Regions from separate parts of the Vibrio sp. B1Z05 genome, predicted to be linked through region 3. Evidence: predicted binding sites of a transcription regulator. Region 3 holds the regulator's gene; each other region holds the start of a gene.

Region 1 (3,185 bases), 880 kb from region 3:
CTCTGCTCAAAGTTAGGCAGTTTTGTATAACCCGGAATCGCAATCGCGATATCTGAACCTAAATTTTGTAGTGCCTTAGGCAGTGCCTTACCTACATCAGCCAAGCCTCCGCTTTTTACTAATCCTTCAGCTTCGGAGACGGTAAACCAAACTTTTAATTGTGACATTTTGGGGGAAATCCTATTTTTCATTTGAGCTGTTGACAGCTTCTGCTTCGATAGATTTGATTCGCATCATTTCTAGGCAACTTTAACATAAAAAACAATCGATTGCGCTAATATGGAGGGCTAATAAAGCCGTGAACAAATCATAACATTATCTTTTAAACACCAAGGCAGTTAAATAACTAAACCATTGAATTTGAAGACTTAAATAACAAATAAGGCAAAGAAAAGGACAACGGCAGTTGATCGAGAGGAACACCTTGATACAAAAATGCCCAGCACTATGGCTGGGCATTGAAATTATTATGTTTTACTAGTGATTACCAGTAGAAACGTGCACCAATAGCAAAGTTGCTTTCACTATCTGCACGAGAAACACCAACCTGAGTATCAGAGCCTTGGTTGTTATAACCTAAAGTAACACCATCTGCGTAACCGTATTCAGCAAATACACGAGCCCATGAATTAAATTTGTGCTCAACACCAACATAAATGTTTGTGCCGTTGTCATCTAGGTCAACATGCTTAGCTTCTTGCATTGTATATTCATAGCCACCATAAAGTGCTGTTTTTTCCATCACTTGGAATTTACCCGCAAGAGAGATGCCATTTTCATCAATCTTACCTTCACCACCTTCATTGGCTAGTTCAGCCCAGTAGTAAGTGAAGCCGATAAGGTGAGCACCAATAGCATACTCAGCTGTAAACTCAGCAAAAGTGTTAGATAGATCTGCAGTTACATCTTTCGGGTTATCTGGATCTGTAACATCGTCTTCACCGATAACAAATGCACGGTCACGAGTATAACCAGCACCAGCGTGTAGCGCTAAATCACCAAAAGAAGTACCTGCGAATAGCTCGTACACATCTTGGTTAGATTTATTTTCGTTTAGACCATAACTACCTTTAACCCAAAAGTTTTCGCCATCAAAAGTATATTTAATTTGAGAATCATGACCAGCACCAGAAATCGTTGAATAACGAAGAGCTGAACCACCAAAGAAATATGAGTAATCTGCGCCGTATACGTCATCCGCTACAACCCACTGCTTACCGAAAGTTAGAGTACCAAGATCTGAACTGAAACCTACGTAATGAAGACGGTTAGTTATATCGCTGTCAGCAACACCAAGCTCAACCAAACCAACTACATCTACTGAATCAGAAATAGCGTAGTGACCTTTAATACCCGCTCGTGATGAACCAGAACTAAGGTCTGCTTTATGGTCTTTATCGTCTTTAAATTCAAGCTCTTGGCGAAGTTGACCGTAGAAGTCTACTGCGCCATCTTCAGCTTTATAGATTTCTGCAGCGTTAACAGAAGTTGCAGCTAGTGAAGCAACCGCTAGTGCTAATAGTGTTTTTTTCATGTTAATTTACGTCCTTATTCCTTTAACTCGAACCCTATGTGATTCTTTAGTTTATTTAGTTATTTTTATAATCATCCAGAAGGCGAGATCTCTTCGTATCTGCTTCCCCTCTGAAAGTGTTGCTACATTGCAATTTTTATAAAGCAGTGTCAACACGAGCTAAAAGAACAAAAATAAAACTAAAAACACTTTAAAAACAATAAGATAGACACATTCAAGTCGTCAATTCACATTTTTATACATTTACGAAGCACAGACTTAACAACTCTTTTAATTGCACTTTTATCAAAATAAAATTCCAAATATGGAATAGAGACCAGAATATTCAGCCAAGCAATAAGCCCTTAGTTTCACAGTGAAAGTATTTATATCTACAAGGGAAGTAATAGGACATGGAGTATGAAGATTTAAAGTTTGCCATTTCAGATGATGCTTTTGTGACTAAGATCACGTAAATTCTTTATTGGACTACATTCTTCTACGGGCGATCTCGCCGTTATAGATGTGTTATTATGGCGACAGCATGTCACTGTCTGATTAAAAATGAACCCAAAAATCCAACAAGCAATACGCCACAGTTACAAGAATCTGCATGACCAATTGGATAATTTTATTCCCCGTCGAGCCCAAAATTACTTAGTAGCAGAGATCACTAAAACCCTTTGTGGTGAATACCACAAAAGTAATCGTTTAATTGTTGCTGAAGCGGGTACAGGGATAGGTAAATCCCTCGCCTATTTGATGGCGGCTATTCCTGTGGCAAAATTTAACAACCGTAAAGTGGTTATTTCTACAGCCACAGTTGCCCTACAAGAACAGCTTATAAACAAAGATTTACCCTTATACCGTCGCTTGGTGGATTTCGAGTTTTCGTTTATTTTGGCCAAAGGGCGTCAGCGTTATTGCTGCGCAGAGAAACTGGCAGCAGCATCAGGTGCCGATGATAGCCAAATTGCCATGTTTGAGACTAAGCCAAAAAAATCAGACATCGACCTACTAGAAAGAATGTACAAAGCCTTGTCTGAAAACAAATGGGATGGCGACCGAGACTCTTGGCCAAAACCCATCAAAGATGATGTATGGCAAAGTATTGTCAGTGACAAACACAGTTGTAATAACGGTCTGCCCGCACATAGAGGCTGTCCATTTCAAAAAGCACGCTCAGAACTGGATAAAGCCGATGTAGTTATCGCTAACCACAGTTTAGTCATGGCCGATTTAGATCTTGGTGGAGGCGTCATTCTCTCGGAGCCTGAAAATACCATTTATGTATTTGATGAAGCGCATCATTTACCTAAAGTGGCACGCGATCACTCTTCGGCATCTGCCAGTTTAAAAGGCGCAGCCGCATGGCTAGAAACGCTCAATAAAAGCAGCTCTAAAATCGCCTCGCTAGCCGATGCAAAACGTGTCGACCGTTTTCTTACTGAGTTGCAGAACTCAATTGCTGAGATCATCCCAAGTTTAAATAATGTCGCGCGTCAATTAGACCCCGCCGGTTTTAAAGAGAACCGATTGCGCTTTGAACACGGTGAATTACCGCAATGGTTAGTAGAACAAAGTAAAGAGCTAAAAACCGTTTGTACTAAAGCGGCTCAAGCACTGGCTAAGATAACCGACCTAATCAGTGAAAGAATAAAAGATGGCGAAG
Region 2 (3,185 bases), 690 kb from region 3:
TAGCAATGTCGCCATTTACAGCAGAAAGAGCTTTAAGTACGCCTTTACCTAGGAAACGAGACTTGTCGCCGTCACGTAACTCAAGAGCTTCACGAGAACCAGTAGATGCGCCAGATGGAGCAGCAGCCATACCTACGAAACCGCCTTCAAGGTGTACTTCAGCTTCTACTGTTGGGTTACCACGTGAGTCGATAATTTCACGACCTAGAACTTTAACGATCTTAGACATTAAATGTTTCCTCTTATAATCAAAAAAATGTCAATTTTTAAGGGGTGCTATAAAAATCCGCTCAACACCCCTTGCATCCTTTCTTACTTTTCGAATTCACCGCGATGGTATTGACCAGCTGCTTTAACGAAACCTGCAAACAATGGGTGACCATCGCGAGGAGTCGATGTGAATTCTGGGTGGAATTGTGCCGCTACGAACCAAGGGTGCGCAGGGTTTTCTACTACTTCCACCAGTTTTTTGTCTGCTGATAGACCTGATACTTTAAGACCAGCTTTCTCAATCAACGGACGTAAATTGTTGTTCACTTCGTAACGGTGACGATGACGCTCATGAATTTCAGCGCTACCGTATAGCTCGTATGCTTTAGTCCCTTTCTCTAGGTGACATAGCTGTGAACCAAGACGCATTGTACCACCAAGGTCAGAAGTTGCATTACGCTCTTCAACTTTACCTTCGCTATCAACCCATTCAGTAATCAAGCCTACCACAGGATTTTTAGTGTCTTTATTAAATTCTGTTGAATGTGCATCTGCAAGGTTAGCAACGTTTCGTGCAAACTCAATCAGTGCCACTTGCATACCTAGACAAATACCAAGGTATGGGATTTCATTTTCACGTGCATATTGTGCCGCGCGAATCTTACCTTCAACACCACGATCGCCGAAACCACCAGGAACAAGAATTGCGTCAAGACCAGCCAGTACTTCAGTACCTTTGCTTTCAACATCTTGTGAATCTACATACTTAATATGGACGTTAAGACGGTTTTTCAACCCTGCATGTTTTAATGCTTCGTTAACTGACTTATAAGCATCTGGTAATTCGATGTATTTACCCACCATACCAATGGTCACTTCACCCGTTGGGTTAGCTTCTTCATAGATAACTTGTTCCCATTCAGACAAATCAGCTTCTGGAGCGTCAATACCAAAACGAGTACAAACAAGATCATCTAGACCTTGAGATTTGATCAGTTGTGGGATTTTGTAGATTGAATCTACATCTTTCATTGAGATAACTGCTTTTTCTTGTACGTTACAGAATAAAGCAATTTTCTTACGCTCGTTTGCAGGAACCATGCGGTCACTACGGCAAACAAGAATATCTGGTTGAATACCAATTGATAGCAACTCTTTAACCGAGTGCTGAGTTGGTTTGGTTTTCACTTCACCCGCAGCAGCTAGGTAAGGAACTAGAGTCAAGTGCATGAACATCGCACGCTCACGGCCTAATTCAACCGCTAGCTGACGAATCGCTTCCATAAATGGTAGAGACTCAATATCACCGACTGTGCCACCCACTTCAACGATAGCCACGTCGTGGCCTTTAGAACCAACGATTACGCGGTCTTTGATCGCATTAGTAATGTGAGGAATAACCTGAATAGTCGCACCTAGGTAATCACCGCGACGTTCAGCTGCTAGTACGTCTGAGTAAACACGACCTGCAGTAAAGTTGTTGCGCTTAGTCATCTTGGTACGAATGAATCTTTCGTAGTGACCAAGGTCAAGGTCAGTTTCAGCGCCATCTTCCGTGACAAACACTTCACCATGCTGAGTCGGGCTCATAGTACCCGGATCAACGTTGATGTAAGGGTCAAGCTTCATCATGGTCACTTTAAGACCACGAGCTTCTAAAATAGCAGCCAATGATGCTGCTGCAATACCTTTACCGAGTGAGGAAACAACCCCGCCAGTAACAAAAATGTAATTTGTCGTCATGTTTAACCTGAAATTGGTTGAATGAGGGAAATGGATATCTTCTAGACGGGATGTAAATATACCAGAAGCCCTTTATCGCCACAACGTGAAACTTATCACAAGCCTTTTTTTAATTTTTTGCTTCAAATCAAATCAGCCTGTTTCGGCGATTTTACTTCCGTTCATCTAGCTTCACTAAGTCCCACAGCGAATCTAAATATTCTAGATCACACTCGTCCAATAATTTACCTTGTTCGCGCACTTTTTGCTCTACGGCTTTAAAGCGACGTTCAAACTTATTATTGGCTTTAGCCAGCGCAACTTCGGGGTTGCAATTCAAGTGTCTGACAAGGTTGACGGTGGCAAATAACAGATCGCCCAACTCATCTTCCACTTTATGTTGCTCAACCGTGACTTGCAGAGCTTCATCTAAAACTTCTTGTACTTCTTCATGCACTTTATCCACTACCGGCCCAAGACTATCCCAATCAAAACCATGTTTAGCACATCGTTTTTGGATTTTATTGGCGCGACTTAATGCCGGCAAAGACTTTGGTACAGAGTCTAGAATACTTTTTTCAACATTGCCTAACTGGGCTTTTTCTTTCGCTTTTTCCGCTTCCCAGTTGTCATTTATTTCTTGTTCGTTAGCAAATTTAGCATCTGAAAAGACATGCGGGTGACGGCGCACTAATTTTTCATTGAGTACATCAACCACATCGCCGAAATCAAACAAATCTTGCTCTTTGGCCATTTGCGAATAGAAGATTACTTGAAACAGTAAATCGCCTAACTCTTCCTTTAGATTATTCCAGTCCTTGTTGTGAATAGCATCCACGACTTCGTAAGTTTCTTCGATGGTGTGCGGCACTATGCTATCGAAATCTTGCTTAATATCCCATGGACAGCCCTGCTTTGGGTCTCGTAGCGTAGCCATGATAGTAAGCAGTTGTTGAATGGAGTTTGCCGAAGTGTTTGCTGTTTCAGATGACATGGGAGTTCCAATTTATTGATAAAAAAGCCCCTAATAAGGGGCTTAGTAAATTTACGATTTGATACAAATAAGTTAGCCAAGACGCTTAACGGATATCACATCTTTGATTTGCTCGATGCGTGATTGTACGCGAGAGCTGATTTCAATATTACTGACTTGAATATCCAAATCCATGATGGCTAATTGACGTTTGTAATCCGTGCGAGAACGCATGCTGGCGACCTTGAGCTTCTCATTGGTAATAAGCGTAGTAATGTCC
Region 3 (3,185 bases):
TGTGCGTATCCAATGGCGTCTATCCAAGGTGATGCGCCAATTCTACCGGAAACATTATCTCCGGGAATTGAGTTCGACTAACCGTCGGTTCAACTAACAATCCGTGTGACTAGTAATTGCGTTTGGCTAACTAAGGAGGGGTTATGGGTGTACAAAAGCTATTTGACCTGTTGTGGGATGATTTTAATGGCAGGCTCTGCCCATCATCGCAGGTGATCCACGAATTATTAAAGCAAGATAAAGCTTTGATTAATGATCATATTGCGTTGCGAACTTTTGCTTGTTCGCCCGTTGGCTTAGATGTTTTAGCACAGCCCTTTCTCGATCTTGGTTATCAAGAAGGTGGTGACTATGTATTCAAAGCCAAAAAATTGGTGGCAAAGCACTATCAGCACCCACAGCCTGATTTCCCCAAAGTCTTTATTAGTCAATTACAACTAGAGCAGTGTTCAGACGAATTGCAGGCCATTGTCAGGCAATTGATTGAGCAAATAGATCCACAACAACTTGTGGGCTCTAACTTTTTGCATGGCGGACGCTTATGGGATTTGAGCTTTGAGCAATATCAGCAATTAGCACAAGAGAGTGAATACGCCGCATGGGTTGCCGCACATGGTTATGGAGCCAATCATTTTACCGTCAGCGTTAATCAACTAGCGCAGTTTGCTGAGGTGGGCGAGGTGAATGCCTTTTTGCAAGAAAAGCAGTTTGCCATCAATGCTTCTGGCGGTGAAGTAAAAGGAACACCAGAGGTGTTATTAGAACAATCTTCGACCATGGCCGATAAGGTAGAGGTTAAATTTACCGATGGCATACAAAGCGTGCCGGGTGGTTTTTATGAGTTTGCTAAGCGTTATAAAGATAGCCAAGGCCAGCTTTATCAAGGCTTTGTAGAGGCATCAGCTGATAAGATTTTTGAAAGCACCAATAGTGGTAAATAACACGTTATTCAACGGAATATCGGAAGTGCAGGCAATAAAAAACCGCTGTTGAATAACAGCGGTTTTAGTATTTTAATCTAAAGTTGATTAACGAGTACCGTAAACCACAATAGTTTTACCATGTGCAGAAATCAGGTTTTGCTCTTCAAGCATCTTCAAGATACGACCTACAGTCTCACGAGAACAACCTACGATCTGACCAATTTCTTGACGAGTGATCTTAATTTGCATGCCGTCTGGGTGAGTCATTGCGTCAGGTTGTTTAGCAAGGTTAAGCAGAGTCTGAGCAATACGACCAGTCACGTCTAGGAACGCAAGGTCACCTACTTTTTGACTTGTCACTTGCAGACGATTAGCCATTTGCGAAGAAAGACGCATTAGGATGTCTGGATTAACTTGAATTAGCTGACGGAATTTCTTGAATGAAATTTCAGCAACCTCACATGGAGATTTAGCACGAACCCATGCGGTACGCTCTTGATCGTCTTCAAAAAGACCTAGCTCACCGATGAAATCACCTTGGTTAAGGTAAGAAAGAATCATTTCTTTCCCTTCTTCATCTTTAATCAGTACTGCTACAGAACCTTTTACGATGTAGTAAAGAGTTTCCGCTTTTTCGCCAGCGTGGATCAATGTGCTTTTTGAAGGGTATTTGTGGATGTGGCAATGTGACAAAAACCACTCTAAAGTTGGATCTGTTTGAGGTTTACCTAAAACCATATTCTTATCTTCCTCTCTCAGCGAGTATAATTATGTCCCCAGACATCGCCATCTAAGGGGCGAGGGGTGTAGTTGCTGCTACTACGTTTAATTTTTTGCAGTACGAATAGTAACTTTTTTTCAGCGAAATTTCTTGATTTTGATCGTCATGCATTGTTGAATTTTCACACAAAAGCGTGTCCTTAATCACACTCTTTAATAAGAGTGTGATTAAGGTCGGACCTTAGCCTATCTTTCCTGTCTCTAGCAGTTGTTGCAATATAGGTCGAATAATGAGCTCCATGGCGAAGCTCATCTTGCCGCCGGGTACAACTAAGGTGTTATGTCGAGACATAAATGAGCCATCTATCATGGCTAAAAGATAGGGGAAATCGACGTTTTTAAAGCCGCGCATACGGATCACCACAAAGCTTTCATCTAAGCTTGGAATGCCCTTGGCGTTGAGTGGATTTGAGGTATCCACCGTTGGTACACGTTGAAAGTTAATATGGGTGCGTGAAAACTGAGGGGTGATGAAGTTTAAATAGTCATCCATAGAACGCACGATCGAGTCCATCACTGCTTCTCGTGAGTGCCCTCGGTCGCGAGTATCGCGAACAAACTTTTGAATCCATTCCAAGTTTACTATTGGCACCATACCAATCAGCAAATCAACATGTTTAGCAACGTTGCAAGTGCTATCCACTACGCCACCGTGCAAGCCTTCATAGAATAAAACGTCGCTATTTTCTGGAAGCTCTTGCCACGGGGTAAATGTGCCGGGCATTTGGTTGTAAGGCACCGCTTCATCAAATGTGTGTAGGTAGCGACGTACTTTGCCTTCTCCCTTTTCGCCATACTCCTTGAAGAAGTTTTCTAGGGCGGGAAAGTCATTGGCTTCAGGACCAAAGTAGCTAATGTGGCGCCCTTGCTCTTTAGCTTTACGGATAGCAACATCCATTTCAGGGCGAGTAAAGCGGTGAAAGCTATCTCCTTCAACCCAAGCCGCCTTAGTGTTCATCATATTGAACATTTTACGGAAGGCTTCAGAGGTGGTGGTGGTGCCTGCTCCAGAGGAGCCAGTTACCGCTATGATCGGATGTTTAGCTGACATGACTTTCCTTGTCTGTGATTTGTTGCGAATGAATAGTATACAAATAACACTCGCTTATTTCAGTGTTATAAAGGTTTCGAGTTATGACTTACTTTTATATCGATACTTTCATGTAATTCGGAGTAAACAATAACCGCTGTTCCTTGTTGAAGCTGTTGCTTGATTTGGTCCACTTTATCCGCAAGAGATATTTCAACTTCTCCGTAATCGGTGCCTTCTCGCAGGATATACTCTTTAATCAGGCTTTCTAGTGTTTCTGGGGCAATTTCTTTCCACGGTACAATCATGCTAGATACTTATTTAAGTTATTGTTGAGGCGTAAATTTATCATAAAAGCTAGGTACCGCCATCTCTAACCAAAAATGAGGAGAGCTTAGCGACCCTCCAACAAAGCCAACATGCCCTCCATTATTGACTAAATGATAGTTGAG

What was found. Region 3 encodes CRP, which controls carbon source genes, mostly activating them, when cyclic AMP is high. Its sites were predicted from a motif close to TGTGANNNNNNTCACA; they were not measured.
Region 1: the regulator CRP is predicted to act here: its motif matches at 1,971-1,986, upstream of dinG (ATP-dependent DNA helicase DinG).
Region 2: the regulator CRP is predicted to act here: its motif matches at 2,038-2,053, upstream of QV280_RS10620 (CTP synthase).

What each region holds. Positions count from the first base shown of each region.
Region 1 covers NZ_CP130463.1:1,093,701-1,096,885, reverse strand. The annotation lists gene glgA (glycogen synthase GlgA) at 1-167, opposite strand, end outside; gene QV280_RS05075 (porin) at 485-1,534, opposite strand; gene dinG (ATP-dependent DNA helicase DinG) at 2,078-3,185, shown strand, end outside.
Region 2 covers NZ_CP130463.1:2,337,117-2,340,301, forward strand. The annotation lists gene eno (phosphopyruvate hydratase) at 1-229, opposite strand, end outside; gene QV280_RS10620 (CTP synthase) at 313-1,953, opposite strand; gene mazG (nucleoside triphosphate pyrophosphohydrolase) at 2,105-2,926, opposite strand; gene relA (GTP diphosphokinase) at 2,999-3,185, opposite strand, start outside.
Region 3 covers NZ_CP130463.1:210,682-213,866, forward strand. The annotation lists gene astD (succinylglutamate-semialdehyde dehydrogenase) at 1-81, shown strand, start outside; gene QV280_RS00975 (DUF1338 domain-containing protein) at 144-941, shown strand; gene crp (cAMP-activated global transcriptional regulator CRP) at 1,029-1,661, opposite strand; gene QV280_RS00985 (phosphoribulokinase) at 1,885-2,754, opposite strand; gene QV280_RS00990 (YheU family protein) at 2,820-3,041, opposite strand; gene QV280_RS00995 (hydrolase) at 3,060-3,185, opposite strand, start outside.